One region of the Pantoea sp. LMR881 genome, then DNA from elsewhere that is predicted to be linked to it. Evidence: predicted binding sites of a transcription regulator. Region 1 holds the regulator's gene; the other holds the start of a gene.
The links. Region 1 encodes PurR, which represses purine synthesis genes. Its sites were predicted from a motif close to CANGCAAACGTTTGCNTG; they were not measured.
Positions count from the first base shown of each region.

Region 2: the regulator PurR is predicted to act here: its motif matches at 7,213-7,230, upstream of cvpA (colicin V production protein).

Region 1 is NZ_JAPVOK010000002.1:655,261-666,130, reverse strand. Features, by position in the region: partial or broken gene cfa (cyclopropane fatty acyl phospholipid synthase) at 1-1,033, opposite strand, end outside; gene punC (purine nucleoside transporter PunC) at 1,351-2,550, opposite strand; partial or broken gene punR (DNA-binding transcriptional activator PunR) at 2,658-3,562, shown strand; gene purR (HTH-type transcriptional repressor PurR) at 3,559-4,584, opposite strand; gene cydH (cytochrome bd-I oxidase subunit CydH) at 4,866-4,955, shown strand; partial or broken gene O3W44_RS04885 (C40 family peptidase) at 4,996-5,767, opposite strand; gene O3W44_RS04880 (Grx4 family monothiol glutaredoxin) at 6,130-6,465, shown strand; gene rnt (ribonuclease T) at 6,500-7,168, opposite strand; gene gloA (lactoylglutathione lyase) at 7,295-7,702, opposite strand; gene O3W44_RS04865 (alkene reductase) at 7,802-8,902, opposite strand; partial or broken gene O3W44_RS04860 (DUF1289 domain-containing protein) at 9,459-9,697, shown strand; gene O3W44_RS04855 (aldo/keto reductase) at 9,763-10,659, shown strand; gene sodC (superoxide dismutase [Cu-Zn] SodC) at 10,743-10,870, shown strand, end outside.
Region 2 is NZ_JAPVOK010000002.1:3,457,796-3,468,665, reverse strand. Features, by position in the region: gene O3W44_RS18230 (TIGR01777 family oxidoreductase) at 66-965, shown strand; gene hisP (histidine ABC transporter ATP-binding protein HisP) at 1,012-1,785, opposite strand; gene O3W44_RS18220 (ABC transporter permease) at 1,794-2,510, opposite strand; gene O3W44_RS18215 (histidine ABC transporter permease HisQ) at 2,507-3,193, opposite strand; partial or broken gene argT (lysine/arginine/ornithine ABC transporter substrate-binding protein ArgT) at 3,390-4,171, opposite strand; gene O3W44_RS18205 (UbiX family flavin prenyltransferase) at 4,420-4,989, opposite strand; gene purF (amidophosphoribosyltransferase) at 5,109-6,626, opposite strand; gene cvpA (colicin V production protein) at 6,664-7,149, opposite strand; gene dedD (cell division protein DedD) at 7,414-8,133, opposite strand; gene folC (bifunctional tetrahydrofolate synthase/dihydrofolate synthase) at 8,123-9,391, opposite strand; gene accD (acetyl-CoA carboxylase, carboxyltransferase subunit beta) at 9,481-10,392, opposite strand; gene O3W44_RS18175 (DedA family protein) at 10,549-10,870, opposite strand, start outside.

The DNA of each region.
Region 1 (10,870 bases):
ACGCCTGAAGCGTTCACCATAGTTACCTTCCAGTTGCGGCCATGCCTGCAAAAAGCGTTCATACCAGGCCATTAATGTCGTGTCATAATCCGCGCCAAAATTATGCCAGTCTTCAAGAATGAAATGTGGCTCGCTGGCATCAGCAATATGACGAACGGAAGGTAAACAGCCATTAGGGAAAATATATTTGTCGATCCAGGGATCAACATTCATATTCGTCTTGATTGCGCCAATAGTATGTAACAGAAATAACCCGTCTGGCGTTAAATTACGATCAGCGACATCGAAATAGGTCGCGTAATTTTTGGGGCCAACGTGTTCAAACATACCGACAGACACAATACGATCAAATTGCTGATTAAGGTCACGATAATCCTGCAGCAGAATAGTAACGTCTAAACCTTCACAGCGGTGCTGTGCCATTTTCTGCTGTTCGGCTGAAATGGTAACACCATGAACCGCGACGCCATAATGCCGTGCCGCATAGGCGGCCAGTCCCCCCAGCCACAACCGATATCTAAAAGCGACATACCGGGTTCCAGCTGCAATTTGCGACAAATCATATCTAATTTGGCTTCCTGCGCTTCCGCTAACGTGGAGGCCTCTTTCCAGTAACCGCAGGAATATTGCATGTAAGGATCGAGCATCAGTGAAAACAAATCGTTTCCCAGATCATAATGCTCTTTACCGACGATCCAGGCACGCTTCCTGGACTGTAGATTAGTCAGGCGAGCGGCAGCGATACGCAACGTATCTTTGAAATGGTGTGGCAGCTTTTGGTCGAGTTTATGTTTAAGCACGCGGTGGAAAAACATATCCAGCCGCTCGCATTCCCACCAACCGTCCATATAGCTTTCACCCAAGCCGAGCGAACCTTCCTGTAAGACACGTTTGAAAAATTCAGGGTTATTTACCTGAATATCCCAGGGCGAGAGCCGTTGATTTCGATATCAGCCTGTTCCACCAATTCATGAACGATACGATACCAATGGTTTTGTTCAAGGCTCACTTCTTCTATACACGATGAACTCATAGCTTCTCCATCACCTGTCCGACCTGAACCTGAGAAAAAGAATAGTCAATTTCTCCAGGGTTGTGAGAAAAGTCACGGAATGGCCCGTGCGCCAGATATCCGACGTATTACAGAGGATTGAAACGGAACAATTTCAGTCTGACACAACGATAACGTACATCGTGCAGACACCATCCCAGCGACAAGGTCGCCAAAAATTTCCTGCTATTATCTTGTTGATTTGGTGCAGATTTATTGACCCGAATGAGTATATTCTCACGCGGGTCAATATTCAACGGCTTATTGTTAGGGTGCTAACTAAAAACAATGCCGTCTTATTAATTATCCTGGCAGGCAGTTTTGGAGGAGGCAATGTCAGTTTGTGCGCCAGAATAACGCTGCAGGCGATAGCCCAGTAATGCCAGCAAAATGGTCAGCGCCATAATAAGCGTGGTGGTAATAAGCGCATGCTGAAGTCCTGCAGAGACCGCCAGGCTGGCAATAAAGCATAAACCTAACTGTAGGGTATTTTGCAGCGCCGCGGCTTTACCGGTGGCGTGAGGAAAAGGCAGCAGGGCGCTGGAGACCACGATGGGATAAATAGCCCCGTTCGCTAACGCCATGCCGCAAAACGGCAACAATAACGCGAGCAAATTATTCATTCCGGCCAGCGAAACGGCAAACAGCGCCAGAATACTCAGGCTGTAAAGCGCCAGCAGCCCGGGCAAAAGTTGTTTACCGTTCAGTCGGTTGAGCAGGGCGCGGCAGCCAAACCCACCAAGTAAAAACGCAAGAGTCTGCGGAATATAGCTAAGGCCAATATCCGCTGGCGTTAAGCCTATAGCAGCCAGAATAAACGGCGAGCCGGTAAGCCAGGCAAAAAAGCTGGCAGAGCAAGCGGAATAGATCAAGACGTTGCCGCTGTAGACTGACGAACGTAACAGGGTAATAAAACCAGGCTGTTTAGTTTTTCCATCCACCGTTTTATGCACTGTCGGTAAACGCAATGTCACGAGGATCAGCATCAGGGCGACAGCAGTCAGAAGCAAAAAAATTGAACGCCAGTGGAAATGGCTGATCAGCCAGGCACCGACCAGCGGCGCTAACGCTGGCGACAGCGCGACTAACGGCATAATGGTTGCAAAAACTTTATTGGCCTGAGACGGTGAATAACGATCGACAACCAAAGCCTGCCAGCTTACTGCAGCAGCACACACCCCAACAGCCTGAATGAAACGCAGCAGCAGCATCAATACACTGTTGTTTACCCATAACATCCCGGCGCAACCGAGAGCAAATAATCCCAGGCCCGCCAGCAGTACAGGTTTACGACCGATACGATCGGACAGCGGTCCCCAGAAAAGTTGCGCACAGGCAAACCCCGCGAGGAACAGACTCATACTGGCGCTGATGATGCCGGGTGTCGTATTAAAGGTTTGCTGCATCGCACCAAAGGCAGGCAAGTACATGTCTGTGGCTAAAAAGCCCAACATACTGAGCAGGGCAAGATAAGGCATGAATGTTTTATTGGTTAACATTAGGTTCTCATTTTTAAGCAATGAACGCGGCAGAGTGTAAAAGGTGCACTTCGTGCTGTGAAACGCTAATATTTGCCGATTGCTGTTAAATTTTTTGCAGGCAGATTATGTGGTCAGAATATGCGTTAGAAGTGGTTGATGCCGTGGCCAGAGGCGGAAGTTTTAGCGCCGCTGCGCAGGAGCTGCATCGTGTGCCTTCTGCTATTAGTTATACCGTGCGTCAGCTTGAAACCTGGCTGGCGGTGCCCTTATTTGAACGCCAGCATCGTGAAGTAGTTTTAACCCCGGCGGGTGAGCATTTTGTACGTGAAGGGCGGAGCGTCATCAAAAAAATGCTGGCTACCCGACGGCAATGCCAGCAGCTGGCCAATGGCTGGCGCGGTCAGTTGAGCATTGCAGTTGACTGCATTGTCAAACCTGAACGCACGCGACAGCTGGTAAAGATTTTTATCGCCACTTCCCGGACATGGAATTACACATTAGCTATGAAGTTTTTAATGGTGTCTGGGATGCGCTGGCTGACGGGCGTGTCGATGTGGCGATCGGTGCAACGCAGGCCATTCCGGTGGGAGGGCGTTTTGCCTTTCAGGATATGGGGGCGCTGAACTGGCGTTGCGTGGTGAGGCATAACCATCCATTGACACAGGAAAGCCAGCTCGATGATGACACGCTACGGCGCTGGCCTTCACTGGTGCTGGAAGATACCTCACGGGCTTTGCCACGCCGCATGACCTGGACGTTAGATAATCAGCGTCGGCTGGTGGTGCCGGACTGGCAAACCGGGCTGGATTGTGTGCTGGGAGGATTGTGTGTGGCAATGATGCCGGGCCATCTGGCACATCCGCTGCTTGATGCAGGCGAGTTAGTGGAGTTGACGCTGCCAGTCGCTTTTCCGGAAAGCCCTTGCTGCGTCAGCTGGGCTGAAGATCGCGCATCACCGGCGCTGGGCTGGTTGCTCAATTACCTGGGTGATGCGCAAACGCTTAATCAAGAGTGGTTAAGCGAAGTTTAGCGGCGATAGTCGCGGAAAGGGCCATAACCCACTGAGCGACGTTCAATTAAGGTTGGATGGACCTCAATAGTTTGTGACTCTTCACGCTTGCTGGTAATACGATCCAGCAGCATCTCCAGCGCCTTTTCGCCAAGCTGAGCTTTCGGCTGATGCACCGTGGTGAGAGCCGGCGTGAAATAGCGTGCGTTGCGCACATTATCATAGCCAATGACGGAAATATCCTGTGGTACGCGCAAACCCATCTCATCAGCCGCACAGATCGCGCCCATCGCCATAATGTCGCCGCCGCAAAATACCGCAGTAGGCCGCTGTTTTTGCGACAGAATTTGCTGCATTGCCTGATAACCTGAGTCTGGCTCAAAATCACCCTGTACAATCCACTCTGCGCGGGGCTGAATACCTGCTTCTTCTAACGCTTTCAAAAAACCGGCATGGCGGCCGCCTCCGGTGTTACGTTCCAGCTGGCCAGGAATTGCACCGATATCGCGATGTCCGCGCTCTATCAGATAGCGGCCGGCAAGATAGCCACCCTGAAAGGCGTTATCCAGAACGGTATCGGTAAAATCGGCGCGAGATTCGCCCCAGTCCATCACCACCATAGGGATGTTGCGGTTCTCTTCCAGCATTTTTAGCAGATCATCAGGATACTCTGAGCACATCACCAACAGCCCGTCGACGCGCTTTTGCGCCATCATCGAGAGATAAGCACGCTGTTTTTGTAGATCGTTGTGCGCGTTACCTAAAATCAGCGTGTAACCCTTGTCGAAACAATGGTTTTCCACCGCTTCAATAATTTCAGCAAAATAAGGCGCTTCGCTGGAGGTCGCCAGTAATCCCAGCGTTTTGGTGTGATTCACCTTCAGACTGCGGGCAACCGCGCTGGGTGAATAATGCAGTTCCTGAATGGCTTGCCAGACTGCATTGCGCGTTTCTTCCGCCACAAAACGCGTTTTATTGATGACGTGAGAGACGGTCGTTGTAGAAACGCCAGCACGTTTCGCCACATCTTTAATTGTTGCCATGAAAAAGGACTCCCGGACTTATCGCAACTCGCTGATAAGCATAATGTTAAACGTTTGCGTCTGCTAAGGGTTTTGCCCGCAAATATGCAGTAATTTTGCCGGTAAAAAGGCGTCTGGGCGGGTTAATTACGCCAAAAGAAGACTGCGAACGGAACCGACGTTGCGCGCGTTGCGCAACAAAGGCTGGATTCTAACAAGGCTGAGCGGATAAAACGAGATTTTTACCGGGTCGTATGGGAAAATGCCTTATCCCTACAAACTGTGTGACTAAGGAGAACGAGATGAGTACCGATCTGAAACTGGCGCTGGCGACCACGGGCGCGGCGCTGCTGATGATTGTGGTGTTTAGCTTTACCGCGATTCTGCATTAATAAAAAAGCCGGGACAGTTCCCGGCTTTTTTGATCTGACGTTAACGAATCGTTTTTGGCGTCATCATACGCCGCGCACCGATATAATGTCGTTGCCAGTAATCCTCGCCAAGGGCGCTGATCTGAATATCTTTGCCGGTCCGTGGCGATTGAATAAATTTGCCATTTCCGAGGTAAACACCCACATGATCGGCGGTGCCGCGGCCATTAATACGGAAAAAACCAAATCGCCTTTTTCCAGGGATTCGCGTTTAACCGGCGCTGCATCACGCAAATGATACATTTCATTGGCGGTGCGTGGGATTTTAAATTTCAGCAAATCTTTGTAGGCGTACCAGACTAATCCACTGCAATCAAAACCGGTATGAGGCGAGGTACCGCCCCACTGATAAGGTTTACCCAATTGCCCCATCAGCTTTGCCATCGCGGTTTCACGCGCTTTTTGATAACGCTGCCGGTGAGCCTTACTCATTTTGATGGTGCTGATAGCGTTGCTTTTAGCCGCCACAATGTCAGATGAACGCTGATGGCCGTAACGCTTTTTAGCTGTTTTAGGCGTGCGTTTTTTAGCGGACGTCGGTTGTGCAACCCCAACGTGTTTTGCTTTTTTAGTTTGAGTTTCTGCGTTGTGGCCTGGCGTGATTTTTTTACCGATGCTTTTACCGGACGTCGCTTGCGTCGTTCATCTTCACGTGCACTTTTTGTCTCCGCTTTATGCGAACTGGCATTAACCGGTGCCTGCGGTGAAGCAGAAGCCACGTTAAAGAACAGCTGGGCAAATGCCAGGATGAAAAGCGTAATCAGTAAACGCATAGTCCGGTTACAGGTTGAGCTGTCAGCTTAGAAATACGCCTGACAGAGTTGGAAAAATCTGATCAAGGATCAGTGCCGGGGCCATTCTAGTCCAGTTTTTTTTTAAAAAAGTAAGTCCTTTTTCTTTTAATCTGTTAATGGCTGACATTTGAGCTGAAAATGAGCAATTTCAGCACTTTATATCAGCGGAATTATTGCAAATTATTAATGCTTTTATCGCGGTTAAAACCGCGATGGGGGGTTCGTCTTAAAATGACTTAACAAACATGGCGATTTAACCCCAGGGCAACAAATTCTCATTTTGAGTCCGAGGGTGAAGTCGCTACAATAAACAAACACGAAGTAACGAATTAAGGAAGGCAATTATGAGTACTGTAGAAAAAATTCAGCGCCAGATCGCAGAAAACCCGATCCTGCTGTACATGAAAGGTTCGCCGAAACTGCCAAGCTGCGGTTTCTCTGCCCAGGCGGTACAGGCACTGTCGGCCTGTGGTGAGCGTTTTGCTTACGTGGATATTCTGCAGAATCCTGATATTCGTGCAGAACTGCCGAAGTACGCTAACTGGCCAACCTTCCCGCAGTTGTGGATTGATGGTGAGTTGGTTGGTGGTTGTGACATCATCGTGGAGATGTTCCAGCGTGGCGAATTGCAGTCGCTGATCAAAGAAACCGCTGAGAAGTTTAAAGAAGCGGAATAAGAAAAGGCCGACAAATGTCGGCCTTTTTTTGCTTTTATTCGGTGGGTTGCGCTGCGGTATCATCCTCTGCAAAGGGCAACGGCCAGCCACCGAGGCGTTTCCAACGGTTCACCAGCTCACAAAACAGAATTGCAGTCTGCTGAGTATCATAAAGTGCGGAATGCGCCTGGGTACTGTCAAAATCCATGCCTGCTGCTTTACAGGCTTTCGCCAATACCGTCTGCCCCAATACTAATCCGCTGAGTGCTGCCGTATCAAAGGTGGCAAAAGGGTGAAAAGGATTCCGTTTCAGGCTGGCACGTTCTGCCGCCGCGGTCATAAAGTTGAGATCAAAGGTCGCGTTGTGGGCCACCATAATGGCGCGATTACAGCCCGTATCTTTGATACCTTTACGCACCATTTTGAAAATGGCATGCAGTGCTTCATATTCGCTAACGGCACCGCGTAAAGGATTGCTGGGATCGATACCGGTAAACGCTAACGCTTCTGGGTGCAACAGCGACCCAACAAAAGGTTCAACGTGGAAATGCAGTGTCTGGTCAAGGTGCAGCCAGCCCTCTTCATCCATTTTCAGCGTGGTCGCGGCAATCTCCAGCAGCGCATCGGTTTTTGCGTTGAAGCCTGCGGTTTCAACATCGATCACGACAGGATAAAAGCCACGGAAGCGTTGATTGAGCGCGTTTAGGGAATTCGATTCAGACATCAGGATCTCATTGCAGAAAAAGGGCAGCGCGCATTATGGCAAAAAACAGCGTTGGGTGCAGCAGGTCCAACAGGAATGGGTTAATGCTTCAGCCTGCCGCCGCGCAGCAGGCTGAACAGGGCAGGCTTAGTTGCCCAGGCCGTGACCGGCGTGTTTGTTTTCAATCAGTTCGATTTTGTAGCCATCCGGATCTTCTACAAAAGCGATAATGGTGGAACCGCCTTTTACCGGACCCGCTTCGCGTGTCACTTTTCCGCCATCGTTGCGGATGCGTTCACACGCGGCGGCAACATCATCTACGCCCAGTGCGATGTGACCGTAAGCGTTGCCCAGATCGTAGCTATCAACACCCCAGTTATAGGTCAGTTCAATAACAGCGCCTTCGCTCTCTTCGGTATAGCCTACAAACGCCAGAGTATATTTGTATTCAGCGTTTTCGCTCTGGCGCAGTAAACGCATGCCCAGCACGCGAGTATAAAAATCGATTGAACGTTGCAAATCGCCAACGCGAAGCATGGTGTGAAGTAAACGCATAACATCCTCTTTATTAGAAAAATGGCTTAAACGCTAAGTATAGCGATGAACAGCACAGAAAAATAACCGCTGCCGTAACAAGTCGTTACGGCAGTTTAATCACGACAGCGTTGGGTAATCCGTGTAGCCTTCAGCGCCGCCGCCGTAGAAGCTTTCCGGACGTTGTGGATTGAGCGGAGCATCTTGCTGTAAACGTTCAACCAGATCCGGGTTAGCAATGTAATCGCGACCAAAAGCCACAGCATCGATCAGCCCACGGGCGATAAGATCATCTGCTTTTTCTACCGTATACGCACCAGCACCGATAATCGTATTCGGGAACAGTTCACGCACTTTTTCACGGAAGGTATCCGTGTAAGGCGTGCCGCCAGCCCAGTCTGGTTCGGATAAGTGCAGATAGGCGATATTGCGTTTTGCCAGTTCGCCAATGTACCACAGCGCCGCTTCTTCCTCGTCCGGGCCGTTGTCCAGGTTCTGGAAACTGCCAACCGGTGATACCCGAATACCAATACGATCGGCTGACCAGTTAGCAATCACCGCATCCACCACTTCCAGTGCAAACCGGCCGCGTTTTTCCATGCTGCCGCCATATTCGTCGCTACGCTGATTTGACCCGGGCGCAAGAAACTGATGCATCAGATAGCCATGTGCAGAGTGCAGTTCAAGCAGATCAAAATCAGCTTCGCGCGCATTTGCCGCAGCCTGTCCAAAGTCTTTAATAATTTGCTGAATTTCAGTTACGCTCAGCTCACGCGGTGTTGAGGTCTCTTCACGATATACGCTGCCATCAGCGGCACGCAGCGAGGTACGGGTACCTGCAGAGAGGGCCGAAGGGGCAACGGGCGCTTTGCCTTCAGGCTGCACGCTGTGGTGTGAAATGCGGCCGGTATGCCACAACTGTACGGCACAGTGACCTCCTGCAGCATGAATACCTTCATTGATCGCTTTCCACGCGGCGATCTGCTGCTGCGTGTGCAGGCCTGGCGCCCCTGCATAGCCTTTCGCCTGAAAAGAGATCTGGGTCGCTTCAGTAATAATCAAACCTGCACTTGCACGCTGGCGGTAATATTCGCCCATCAAAGGCGTAGGAATGTCGCCCGGCTCAATACTGCGCAGACGGGTCAGCGGTGCCATGAAAATGCGATTGGGAACGGTAATTGCCCCGACTTTCAGTGGACGAAACAGCTGGGTACTCGCCATGGTGACTCCTTATAAACAGACCGGTCGTATATAAAATATCTTTTTAAAATCAGGGGGTTTTAGCCCACTATTTAAAAGTATGGTGCTGAAGGTGCAGCGGGGGCACCGCCAGGTAATTTTGCTTTGTAAACGTGTGGTTAACTACAAAAGCGAGAGCCAGGTCTGCCGTTTGTGTCAGAAGAGGGTAAGTTCAGCACAATCTGCTGCCGGGCAGAACGCTCAGCCTGTTGCCGGCACCGCGCTGTCAAACCGCATTGCCTTAACAGATCGCACGCTTGGTTGCTAACTGAGTCTGATCAACCCTAACCGCGCGGCAGACAGAACGGCTTGGCTAAACCTGCAAAAATCAACAGGTTTCATTGGGTTGTAGCGTCTCGTTCACAGCGACCAGCCTAGTAGACCCGTGGGTTCGTTGCAAGCATGCCACGGCTCTCAGGCACATACTGTTCAACGTGATACGTCATCGTGCGTTGAAATTCGCAGCCCAATATGATTATTTCTTGCACAAACGCGCTAAGCTCTCTTCAATACTCTTTTTGTTTTATCCGGAGTCGTTGTGGCGGAACAGCTTGAATTTTTCCCGGTTCCCAGTCCGTGTCGTGGCATCTGCCAGACGGATGCGCGTGGCTTTTGTCTGGGATGTTTACGCAGCCGTGAAGAGCGGTTTAACTGGATGCGGTTTAGCGATGCGCAGAAGCGCGATGTGCTGCGTCTTTGTCACCAGCGTCGGCTACGCCTGTTGCGTCAGCAGAAAAAGATGAGCCGGTTGATCCACAACAACCTTCATTGTTCTGACGCTTTCTCCGTTTCCGTTATACTCCCTGACACGCGTTTTCACCTCTGCAAACAGGGAGTTCAACATGCTACAGCCACAAGCTATCGCTCCACAGGGTCCAAATTTTTCACCGCTGGTCATGGGATACTGGCGCTTAATGGAATGGGACATGACGCCGCAACAGCGGGTCTCATTTATAGAACATCATCTGTCGTTAGGGATTTCCACCGTCGATCATGCAGATATTTATGGTGAATATCGCTGTGAGGCTGCCTTTGGTGAAGCATTAAAGCTGGCGCCGGGCCTGCGCGATCAATTACAGATCGTCACCAAATGTGGGATCGCCACCCGCGCTAAGCCTGAGCACCAGATCGGTCACTACATTACTGACAAAGCCCACATCCTCACGAGTGCAGAGAATTCACTGCGTCACTTAGCCACCGACCGGCTGGATCTGCTACTAATTCACCGCCCCGATCCGTTAATGGATGCAGATGAAGTCGCTGAGGCTTTCATTGCTCTGCACCAGAGCGGCAAAGTCTTGCATTTTGGTGTCTCTAACTTTACCCGCGCGCAGTTGACCTTATTGCAGTCGAGACTGCCGTTTTCACTGGTGACCAATCAGCTTGAAATTTCGCCAATACAACAAAATCTGTTAATGGATGGCACGCTGGATCAATGTCAACAGCAGCGCATTCGTCCTATGGCCTGGTCATGTCTGGGCGGTGGGCAATTATTTAACGATCCGCATTATCAACCGCTGCGTGATGAGCTTGAAGCTGTGCGCCAGGAAATCGGTGCATCGTCGATTGAGCAGGTGGTTTATGCCTGGGTGATTAAATTGCCAAGTAAACCGTTGCCAATTATTGGCTCAGGTAAAGCCGGGCGGGTAAAAGAGGCGGTTGGCGCGCTGAGTTTAACCCTGAATCGTCAACAATGGTTCCGCATTCGTAAAGCGGCGCTGGGATATGATGTGCCCTGAAGCGTAAAACTGCGTCAATCACAGGCAGGATAACGCAACACAGGCCAGGCTTATCAGGAACCCTGGAACCTAAAGGAGCAACAATGAAAACCAAAGTAATCGCTTTGCTGGCAATGTTGAGCTGTGGTGCGGCGCAGGCTGCTTCAGAACAGGTGACATTGCATCAGGTTACAGCAGAGGGCGTGGGTAAATCACTGGGTACGGTGACGGT
Region 2 (10,870 bases), 2.8 Mb from region 1:
GCAGAAAAATGAGACATTGTCCCTGCCTGTGGCTTGAAGTATGACGGGTAATAAGGAGTCGCAACATGCATATCTTAATTACGGGTGGGACAGGATTGATTGGTCGTCACCTGATCCCTCGTCTGCAACAGATTGGTCATCACATCAGCGTTGTCACCCGTGATGTTGTTGGCGCACGTGACAAGCTGGGTGAAGGTATCGCATTTTGGTCCGGACTGGCGCAACAGCAGAATCTGGATGGCGTTGATGCGGTGATTAACCTGGCTGGCGAACCCATCGCCGATAAGCGGTGGACTGAAATTCACAAGCAACAGCTATGCGAAAGTCGCTGGCAAATCACCGAGCGTATCGCCTCACTGATTAACGCCAGCCTCTCGCCACCAAAGGTGTTAATTTCTGGCTCGGCAACGGGTTTTTATGGTAATACGGGTGAACTGGTACTGACAGAAGATGATCCGGGGCATGATGAGTTTACCCATACGTTGTGCTCACGCTGGGAACAACTGGCGCTCAGCGCCCAAAGCGAGCGGACACGTGTCTGTTTGCTGCGTACCGGCGTGGTCCTCGCAAAAGAGGGCGGCGCGCTCAGCAAAATGAAACTGCCCTTCAGGCTAGGCATTGGTGGGCCGATCGGCAGTGGAAAACAATATTTGCCGTGGATCCACATTGACGACATGGTGAACGCTATTCTGTGGCTGCTGGACAACGAGGATCTGCGCGGTCCGTTCAACATGGTGGCGCCTTATGCGGTGCGCAACGAACAGTTTGCCGCCACGCTGGGCCATGTAATGCATCGTCCGGCCTTTATGCGTACACCTGCCAGTGCCATCAAACTGATGATGGGCGAATCGTCGGTGTTAGTGCTGGGCGGGCAGCATGTGCTGCCAAAACGGCTGGAAGCCTCAGGATTTGGCTTTCGCTATTATGATTTACAGGAAGCGTTGCAGGATGTGGTAAAAACCTGAGACACCCTGGCAAAATATCCCGCGCCGCAACGACGCGGGATATTTTTTACTTCAGTGAGCCTTTAAGGAATTGTTGCAGGCGCGGACTTTTTGGATTGTTAAACAGTTCGTCTGGCGCTCCCTGTTCTTCAATTTTGCCCTGATGCAGAAAGATGACGTGACTGGACACGTGGCGGGCAAACTCCATTTCATGCGTGACCACCACCATGGTTTTGCCCTCTTCTGCCAGCTTCTGCATGATGCGCAGCACTTCGCCCACTAATTCAGGATCGAGCGCCGAGGTCGGTTCATCAAACAGCAGCACTTCCGGCTCCATTGCCGGGGCGCGTGCAATTGACACACGCTGCTGCTGCCCCCGAGAGAGATGCACCGGATATTTTATCCGCGCACGTTCATCAATTCCGACTTTATCGAGGTATTTAATCGCACGTTCACGCGCTTCCGCTTTGCTCAAACCGAGTACCTGAATCGGTGCCTCCATGACATTTTCCAGCACCGTCATGTGACTCCACAAGTTGAAGTGCTGAAATACCATGGTTAAGCGAGTGCGCAACGTGCGCAGCTGCTCTTTATTTGCGACCTTAAGCTGACCGTCGGTGTCGCGTACCAGGCCAATCTGCTCGTTGTTTACATTAATCGTGCCTTCGCTTGGCTTTTCCAGGAAGTTAATACAGCGCAGGAAGGTACTCTTTCCTGAACCTGACGAGCCGATAATGCTGATGACATCCCCGGCATCGGCCTGTAACGACACCCCTTTCAGCACTTCATGTTCACCGTAACGTTTATGCAATTCGGTGACGCTTAATTTATTTTCAGCCATAGTCTTACTCAATGCGATGAAGAGGGTTTCACGTGCGCTAGCCAGCGGCGCTCCGCCAGGCGGAACAGGCTAATCAACACGTAAGAGATAATGAGATAAAGCACGGCGGCGATGCCAAATGCGGTAAACGGCTGGTACGTTGCCGAATTAATATCACGCGCAATTTTTAGCAGATCCGGGACCGTGGCGGTAAACGCCAGCGCCGTCGAGTGCAGCATTAAAATCACTTCGTTGCTGTACACGGGCAAAGCCGTGCGCAGCGCAGAAGGCAGAATAATGCAGCGATAAAGTTTGAAGGTTGAGAAACCATAAGCGCGGGCCGCCTCAATTTCACCGTGTGGCACAGCACGTATCGCACCGGCGAAAATCTCCGTGGTATACGCACAGGTATTTAACGTAAACGCCAGCAGCGTACAGTTGAGACCGCTACGGAAGAAGGCGTTAAGCAGTTCAGTGCCTTTCACAATCTCCAGCGTGTACATGCCGGAATAAAACACCAGCATTTGCACATAAAGTGGCGTGCCACGGAAGACATAGGTGAACAGCCACACCGGCAGGCTGATCCAGCGATTGGGTGACACGCGGGCAATGGCTAACAGCACGGCCATGCAGCCCCCTGCTACCACGGAAAAAATCAGCAGCCAAAGGGTGATCGCAACGCCGGTAAAGCGATAGCCATCGGTCCAGAGCAGCGATTTCCAGTATTCCTGAATAATATCAATCATAACTCTGCCCTTTTCACACCCACTGAGTAGCGGCGGTTCAGCCACCACAACACGCCATTCGACAGCGTGGTAAACACCAGATAAATCACACCCGCGACGATCGCGAAGTAGAAAGGTTGCCAGGTACTTTTACCGGCCAGTTGCGTTGCTTTCACCACATCTTCCAGGCCCAGCAACGACACCAGTGCCGTGGCTTTCAGTACCACCTGCCAGTTGTTTCCAATGCCAGGCAGTGCATAACGCATCATCGCCGGAAATAAAACGCGGCGAAAAACCTGCGAACCGGTAAAGCCAAAGGCGGTTGCCGCTTCAATTTGCCCTTTTGGTACGGCGAGGAATGCACCACGGAAGGTTTCGGTAAAGTAGGCTCCGTAAATGAAGCCAAGCGTAATAATACCGGCCACCATCGGGTCGATATCGAACTGGGCAACGCCAAGCGCATCAGTGACCTGGTTTAAGGCAATTTGCAGACCGTAGAAGATCAGCAACATGAGAACAAGATCGGGAACGCCACGGATCAGCGTGGTATAGCCTTCAAAAATTACGGCTAAAAGTCGACTGCGCGACAGCTTAGCACCCGCGCCAATCAAGCCGAGGATAACCGCCAGCAGCACTGAACTGAGCGCCAGCTCAAGCGTCACCAGTGTGCCTTTAAGAATTACATCAGAATAGCCATACAACATGGAAAGGTCCTGTCGTGGGGTTAAACAAAGTGCTGCCTGCTCACATCAGCTCGCAGCTATACCTAAATAATTCGCGTTGCAGGAAGGCAGCAAGTTCGCTCCTCCCCGCAAGCTTACTCAAGTAAGTGACCGGGGGAGCGAGCGCAGCCAACGCACCTGCAGCGCGAAGTATGACGGGTATAAAGGACAGGTTTAGTTAGTCACCATATACATTAAAATCAAAATACTTCTTCGCCAGCTTGTCGTAAGTCCCGTCTTTGCGCATCTCATCAAAGGCTTTGTCGATAGCGGTTTTCAGTTCAGTATCCCCTTTACGCAGGCCCATACCGGTGCCGACGCCAAAGATTTGGTCATCTTTCACGGCCGGACCGGCAAAGGCGTAGTTCTTACCGACAGCCTGCTTCAGAAAGCCTTCACTTGCCTGAATTTCGTCCTGGAACGCAGCATCAATACGGCCCGCATTCAGGTCCTGATAAACCAAATCCTGGTTAGCATACGGCGTGACGGTTACGCCTTTTGGTCGCCAGTATTGATTGGCATAGGTTTCCTGGGTTGTACCCTGCAACAGACCAATATTTTTGCCTTTCAGAGAGTCGACAGTTGGCTCAATTTTTGCGCCTTTCGGTGCCACTAAGCGTGCATTGGCAGCGTAGAGTTTTTCAGAAAAGGCGATCTCTTCCTGACGTTTTGCTGTGATTGAAAGTGATGAAATGATGGCATCAATTTTCTTGGCTTTAAGAGAAGGAATGAGCGCATCGAAGTCGCTTTCAACGTAGGTGCATTTAGTGTTAATGCGTTTGCAAATTTCATTGGCCAGATCGATATCAAAGCCCACTAACTGCCCTTGCGCGTTTTTTGACTCAAACGGTGGGTAAGTTGGATCAGTTCCGATGCGGATAGAGCCAGGAGCGCAGCGAAGACGCTGGCGGCGCTGGACAAGCCCAACATCAGAGAAAGAGCCAGAACACGCTTTTTCATAGATTACCCTCAAGTAAGTGCTTTTTGTTATGTGCTACGTGATGTGTTTGCGCAGGTTAATTTGCATGTTTCATGCCAGTTCTGCAAGTTATCAGCATACTTAGCGTGACGCTGAACAGGCGAAAATGCGCTGTTTGTGAGGGAATATATCAGCGATGTCACCGAGAAAAAGCGATGTTGTTAACTTTTGGTGCATTAAATGCACGAAGAGTGATCCCTGGCGCGCGGATGCACCATAAAAGTGCAATCTATGCACCTTGCCAGCGCGTAAACAAATCTTCCGGTAATTCGATATCAAACTGGTCAATAACGCGATTTACGGTTTGATCAACCAGCTCTTCAATGTTTTGTGGACGATGATAGAAGGCAGGAACCGGTGGCATGATAATGGCCCCAAGCTCAGCAGCAGTAGTCATCATGCGTAAATGGCCCAGATGTAGCGGTGTTTCACGTACACAAAGCACCAGCTTGCGCTGCTCTTTCAATACCACATCGGCGGCACGTGTTAATAAAGAATCGCTGTAGCTGTGCACAATACCCGACAGGGTTTTCATTGAGCACGGCAGAATGGCCATGCCGAGAGTTTTAAAGGAGCCAGAGGAAATCGTTGCCGCAATATCGCGCACATCGTGCACCACATCCGCTAATGCCTGCACATTCCGTAAGCTGTAATCGGTTTCCAGCCCCAGCGTCTGACGCGCCGCCTGGCTCATCACCAGGTGTGTTTCCACCTCTTCCACCTGCTGTAAAACCTGCAGCATGCGCACGCCGTAGATCACGCCGCTGGCACCAGAAATGCCAATGATGAGTCGTTTCATAATTCAGCCTTGCTGTCTCAAAGTGGGCCATCATAACGCGGCTGCATAAAATAGAAAAAGGCGAGATTGCTCTCGCCTTTTTTCACTGCCGGTACGGTTTACTGGCTTAACACAAAGTCTCAGCCTTCGTTGTGCAGTTCGAGGTTCTCGACCTCATTTTGACGCGCAATCGCTTTTGCGTCGTCATTACGCAAGGATTCGAGATATTCCAGATAACGCTGGTCAACATCTTTGGTGACGTAAACCCCGTTAAATACCGAGCATTCAAACTGGGTAATGTCTGGGTTCTCTTCACGTACTGCTTCGATAAGATCGTTCAGGTCCTGGAAAATCAGTGCATCGGCTTTGATCAGCTGACAAATTTCATCCACTTCACGACCGTGAGCAATCAGTTCAGTTGCGCTTGGCATATCAATGCCGTACACATTCGGGAAACGGATTTCTGGTGCCGCTGATGCCAGGTAAACACGTTTTGCACCCGCTTCACGCGCCATCTCAATGATTTGCTCTGAGGTGGTGCCACGCACAATAGAGTCATCAACCAGCAGGACGTTTTTATCACGAAACTCAGCGCGGTTAGCGTTCAGTTTGCGGCGCACTGCGCTGCGACGTAACTGCTGACCCGGCATGATAAAGGTACGGCCCACATAACGGTTTTTCACAAAACCCTGGCGATACGGTTTATCCAGAATACGGGCAATTTCCAGCGCGATATCAGTTGAAGTTTCTGGAATCGGGATAACAACATCAATATCCAGATCTTCCCACTCGCGGGCAATTTTTTCGCCCAGTTTGGTGCCCATACGCACACGTGCACTGTAGACAGAAATTTTATCGAGGAAAGAGTCCGGACGTGCAAAATAGACGTATTCGAACAGGCACGGATTGCTTTTCGGGTTTTCGGCACACTGGCGGGTAGAAAGCTGGCCCTGCTCAGTAATATAAACCGCTTCACCCGGTGCAACGTCACGGATAAATTCAAAGCCCAGCGTATCCAGCGCCACGCTTTCAGAGGCCACCATGTATTCGGTGCGGCCATCAGCGATAACTCGCTTGCCCAGCACCAGCGGGCGAATACCGTTCGGATCGCGAAACGCAACCATGCCGTGACCGATAATCATCGACACAACCGCATACGCACCACGCACCTGCTGATGTACTGCGGCCACGGCGGCAAAGATATTGTCAGCTTCCAGCGGATAGTGCTGAAAACGATCCAGCTCCTGCGCGAAAATATTCAGCAGAATCTCAGAGTCTGAAGTGGTGTTAACATGGCGACGGCCTTTTTCGAACAGCTTTTTACGCAGTTCGTGCGCGTTGGTCAGGTTACCGTTGTGCGCCAGAGTAATACCGTACGGCGAGTTTACATAGAAGGGCTGCGCTTCAGAGGCGCTGGAGCTGCCCGCCGTTGGATAACGTGCGTGACCGATGCCCATATTGCCCTGCAAACGCTGCATGTGGCGTGCTTCGAAAACGTCGCTGACCAGGCCATTTGCCTTACGCAGGCGGAAGCAATTCAGCGCATCAATAGTACAAATGCCTGCGGCATCCTGCCCGCGGTGCTGAAGCACCGTTAACGCGTCATAGATCGACTGGTTTACCGGCATGAAACCGGTGATACCGACAATACCGCACATGTTGTCATTTCCTCATTAAGCCGCACTCCCGGTAGCGTCACCGGGGTAAAAAACTCGACGTGCTTTTCAGGTAATCAAAAAACCACCTGATTATATAACTGAACTGGGGAATGAGTTGAGACTGTTGCCAGTCCGGACTTTTCGAAAATCCTGTGAATGTATCAAGGAAAAAGAGCATAGCAGCTACAATCAGCACACCACGCAACGCCCCGAAACAGACTCCCAATACCCGGTCGGTTCCCGACAAGCCAGTTTTTTCCACCAGCGAGCCGATAACGTAGTTCACAATCGCTCCCACAATCAGGGTAGCCACGAACAGCACCCCGATAGCGATACCGTTACGAACCAGTTCGTCGTCAAAACCTGTAAACCAGACTGCAAGGTAGGCGTAGTAATGACTGGCGACAAAAAACGCACATCCCCAGGTAACAAGAGATAAGGCTTCCCGAACAAACCCACGGATCAGGCTGACCAGAGCCGAAAAACCAACTACCGCAATAATGACGTAATCAATCCAGATCATGAACTCTTCCAGCGCCAGCGCATTTGCACCCCTGCATCCAGTTCGGGGCGCATTCTAACAGAAAAAGAAAACGTTTGCGTAGCGGTTTTCTTTTTCTGTTTCCATAAAAAGGGCGATGAAAAAATCCCTTCCTCGCCCATGGGATTATCAAAAATTTAACGTCTTGAAAACTAACTTACTTATGCTTTTTTAATCCTTTAACCGGGCATCTCCAGATTAAAAAGAGGCTGCCTGTTATTGCTATCGGCAACATCAATTGATCTTTTAGCGGGTGCTGTACGGTTTAACCACACCACCTAAACCGGAAAGGCTTTTTAGCTCAGAAACAGAGCTTTGCAGCTTCGCTTTTGACGCGTCAGGGCCAACATAGATGCGGGTAATTTGTCCCTGCACTGGCGTAGACGGTACGGTAAAAGCGCGATAGCCCGATAAACGCAACTGCGCGACGATCTCATTGACCTTGCTGGCGTTCTTCAGGGCACCAAGTTGCACCACATAAGCCTGACCAGCTGGTGCGGACTCTGCTGCTTTTGGCTGTTCCGCCGGTTTAGGCTGTTCAACTGGCTTCGGTTGCTCAACCGGCTTAGGCTGCGGTTTTGGCCTGGGTTGCTCAACCGGTTTCGGCTTAGGCTGACTCACCGGCGGCACAGGCGCAGGCTGATGAACTGGCGGCGGCGTGACGACACTGGGTTCGCTGTTATCCGCGGGTTTGTTACTGCCATGCTCAGCCACGCTGTTCGCTTTACCGCTGCTGTTATCCACTGCCGCGCCGGCACCTTCAGGTGGCTGAGCGGGCAGAGACTGGGTCACCGGCGGCACCATTTCACTGTCCTGCTGATCGTCTGGTTTAGGCACTAGCGGAATAGCGGCGAACTCTTCTTTATAATGCTTCTTTTTGCCATCCAGCAGCCCTGGCAGCACAATCACGCCAACGGCGACCAGAATAATGGTTCCGACTAAACGGTTTTGAAACTTACTCGCCACGCTCTTTCTCCGTTTCCATCGATTCCATGACCTGCGCAACGGTGTGGAAGGAGCCACACACCAGTACGATGTCCTGCGGCTGTGCCTGCTGGCGCGCCTGCTGCCATGCGCTGTCAACATCGGCAAAAGCCTGCGCCTGCGGCAAATGCATCATTAACTGTTCAGCGGTTGCACCGCGCGGCCCTTCCAGCGGCGCGCAGTACCAGTAATCAACCTCTGGTGCTAATGCCGCCAGGGTGCCCGCAATATCTTTATCATGCAGCATGCCTACCACGGCATGAACCGCACCCTGCGCGGGTAAAGTCGCAAGACGCGACGCCAGATAGGCTGCCGCATGTGGATTGTGTGCCACATCCAAAATCACGCGCGGTGATTCGCTTACGGTCTGAAAACGCCCCGGTAAAACCGCCAGCGGCAGGTTGGCACGAATCTGCGCTTCACTGACCGTTAATCCCGACGCACGCAGCGCAACCAGCGCAGTGGCAGCATTCGGCAAAGGCACCTGTGGCAGCGGCAGATCGCTAAGATCGCCCTGCACATCGCGCAGCGACCAGCTTTCGGCTTGTTGACGATATGACCAGTCCCGGCCGCGCTGTAGCAGTTGCGCGCCCTTCTCGTTTGCTACTGCAGCAATACTGTCTGGCATATCAGGTTCGCCAACTATCGCCGGTTTGCCTGCGCGAAACACGCCTGCTTTTTCGCGGCCAATGCTTTCACGATCCGGGCCCAGCCAGTCGGTGTGATCCAGCGCGATGCTGGTAATGACCGCCACATCAGCATCAACGATATTGGTGGCATCCAGACGACCGCCGAGGCCGACTTCCAGAATCACCACATCAAGTTGTGATTGCCGGAACAGGTTCAGGGCCGATAACGTGCCGAATTCAAAATAGGTTAGCGAGATATCACCGCGTCCAGCTTCGATTTCTGCAAAGCTGGCAGTGTGCAGGGCTTCACTCAGCTCCTGACCCTGAACGCGCACGCGCTCGGTATACCGCACCAGATGCGGGGAGCTGTAAACGCCCACGCGATAACCGGCTGCTATCAGCAAGGTTTCCAGGGTGCGGCAGGTTGTGCCTTTGCCATTGGTGCCCGCGACGGTGAAAACGAAAGGCGCAGGCTTCAGCAGATCCAGACGTCGCGCCACCTGGCGAATACGATCCAGTCCCAGTTCTATGGCCTGAGTATGAAGGTGCTCAAGATAATAAAGCCACGTGGCCAAAGGCGACGTGGCTTGAGGAAGGTGAAGAGTGTCCATATGTCCCGTTTTGCAAATTTATACCCGGTCTGTGAAGGGTATACGGTGCATTGGTAAAAGGCGCGACCGGCGCGCCTTTCTATCTCCTGTCAGGCCTCGTTGCTCTCCGGCTCAGTCGTTGGTGCAGACTGGTCACCATCATGCAGCGGTGCCGGCAGGTTCGTCATTTTTGCCAGCAGGCTCGCCAGTTTATAGCGCATTTCCGGGCGACGGATGATCATGTCAATCGCACCCTTTTCAATCAAAAACTCACTGCGCTGAAAGCCCGGTGGCAATTTTTCACGCACGGTTTGCTCGATAACACGCGGCCCGGCGAAACCGATCAGTGCTTTTGGTTCCGCGACGTTCAAATCGCCCAGCATCGCAAAGCTGGCAGAGACGCCACCCATGGTTGGGTCAGTCAGCACAGAGATATAAGGCAGACCGCGTTCCTGCATTTTTGCTAATGCTGCGCTGGTTTTTGCCATCTGCATCAGCGACATCAGAGCTTCCTGCATACGCGCGCCGCCACTGGCGGAGAAGCAAATCAGCGGGCAGTTCTCTTCCAGAGCCTGCTCAACCGCGCGGACAAAACGCGCACCCACGACAGAACCCATCGAACCGCCCATAAAGGCAAATTCAAAAGCTGCAGCCACAACGGGCATACCGTGAAGTTGGCCTTTCATTACGATCAGCGCATCTTTCTCATCGGTTGCTTTTTGTGCCGCAACCAGACGATCTTTATACTTCTTCGAGTCGCGGAACTTCAGCAGATCTTTCGGTTCCAGCTCGCTGCCCAGCTCTACCAGTGTACCCTGATCGAGAAAACTCGCGAGGCGCTCACGGGCATGCATACGCATGTGGTGGTCGCACTTCGGGCAGACTTCAAGATTACGCTCCAGCTCGGCACGGTAAAGTACCTGGCCACAACTGTCGCACTTCGTCCAGACCCCTTCAGGGATGTTGGCGCGGCGCGCAGGCGTAATATTGCTTTTATTAAGAATGCGTTCAATCCAGCTCATTGATGACCTTTCTGTTAAAACTGACCTGGTCCAGTCGTCTTGATGCTGCTGATTTAGCCTCAGCAGACGGGAAATGTCGCTCATTAAACCACAACCCGTTCAGACTGTGGATAAAAATCTGGTCTTACCCCTGAGCGACGTGACCGTTTACGGCTGTCAGTGCTGTTTAGCCTGACGGCGATGACGCCAGATTTCAATCACACCCGGCAAAATTGAGACCACGATAATGCCGACAATCAGCAGTTTGAGGTTTTCCTGCACCACAGGCAAGTCACCAAACAGGTAACCCGCATAGGAGAACAGCAGCACCCATGCTAATGCGCCGGTAACGTTGAACAGCGCAAAATGACGATAGGACATGTGCCCCATTCCGGCAACAAAGGGGGCGAACGTGCGCACAATTGGCACGAAACGCGCAAGAATAATGGTTTTTCCGCCGTGACGAGCGTAAAACGCATGCGTTTTATCGAGATAGCTA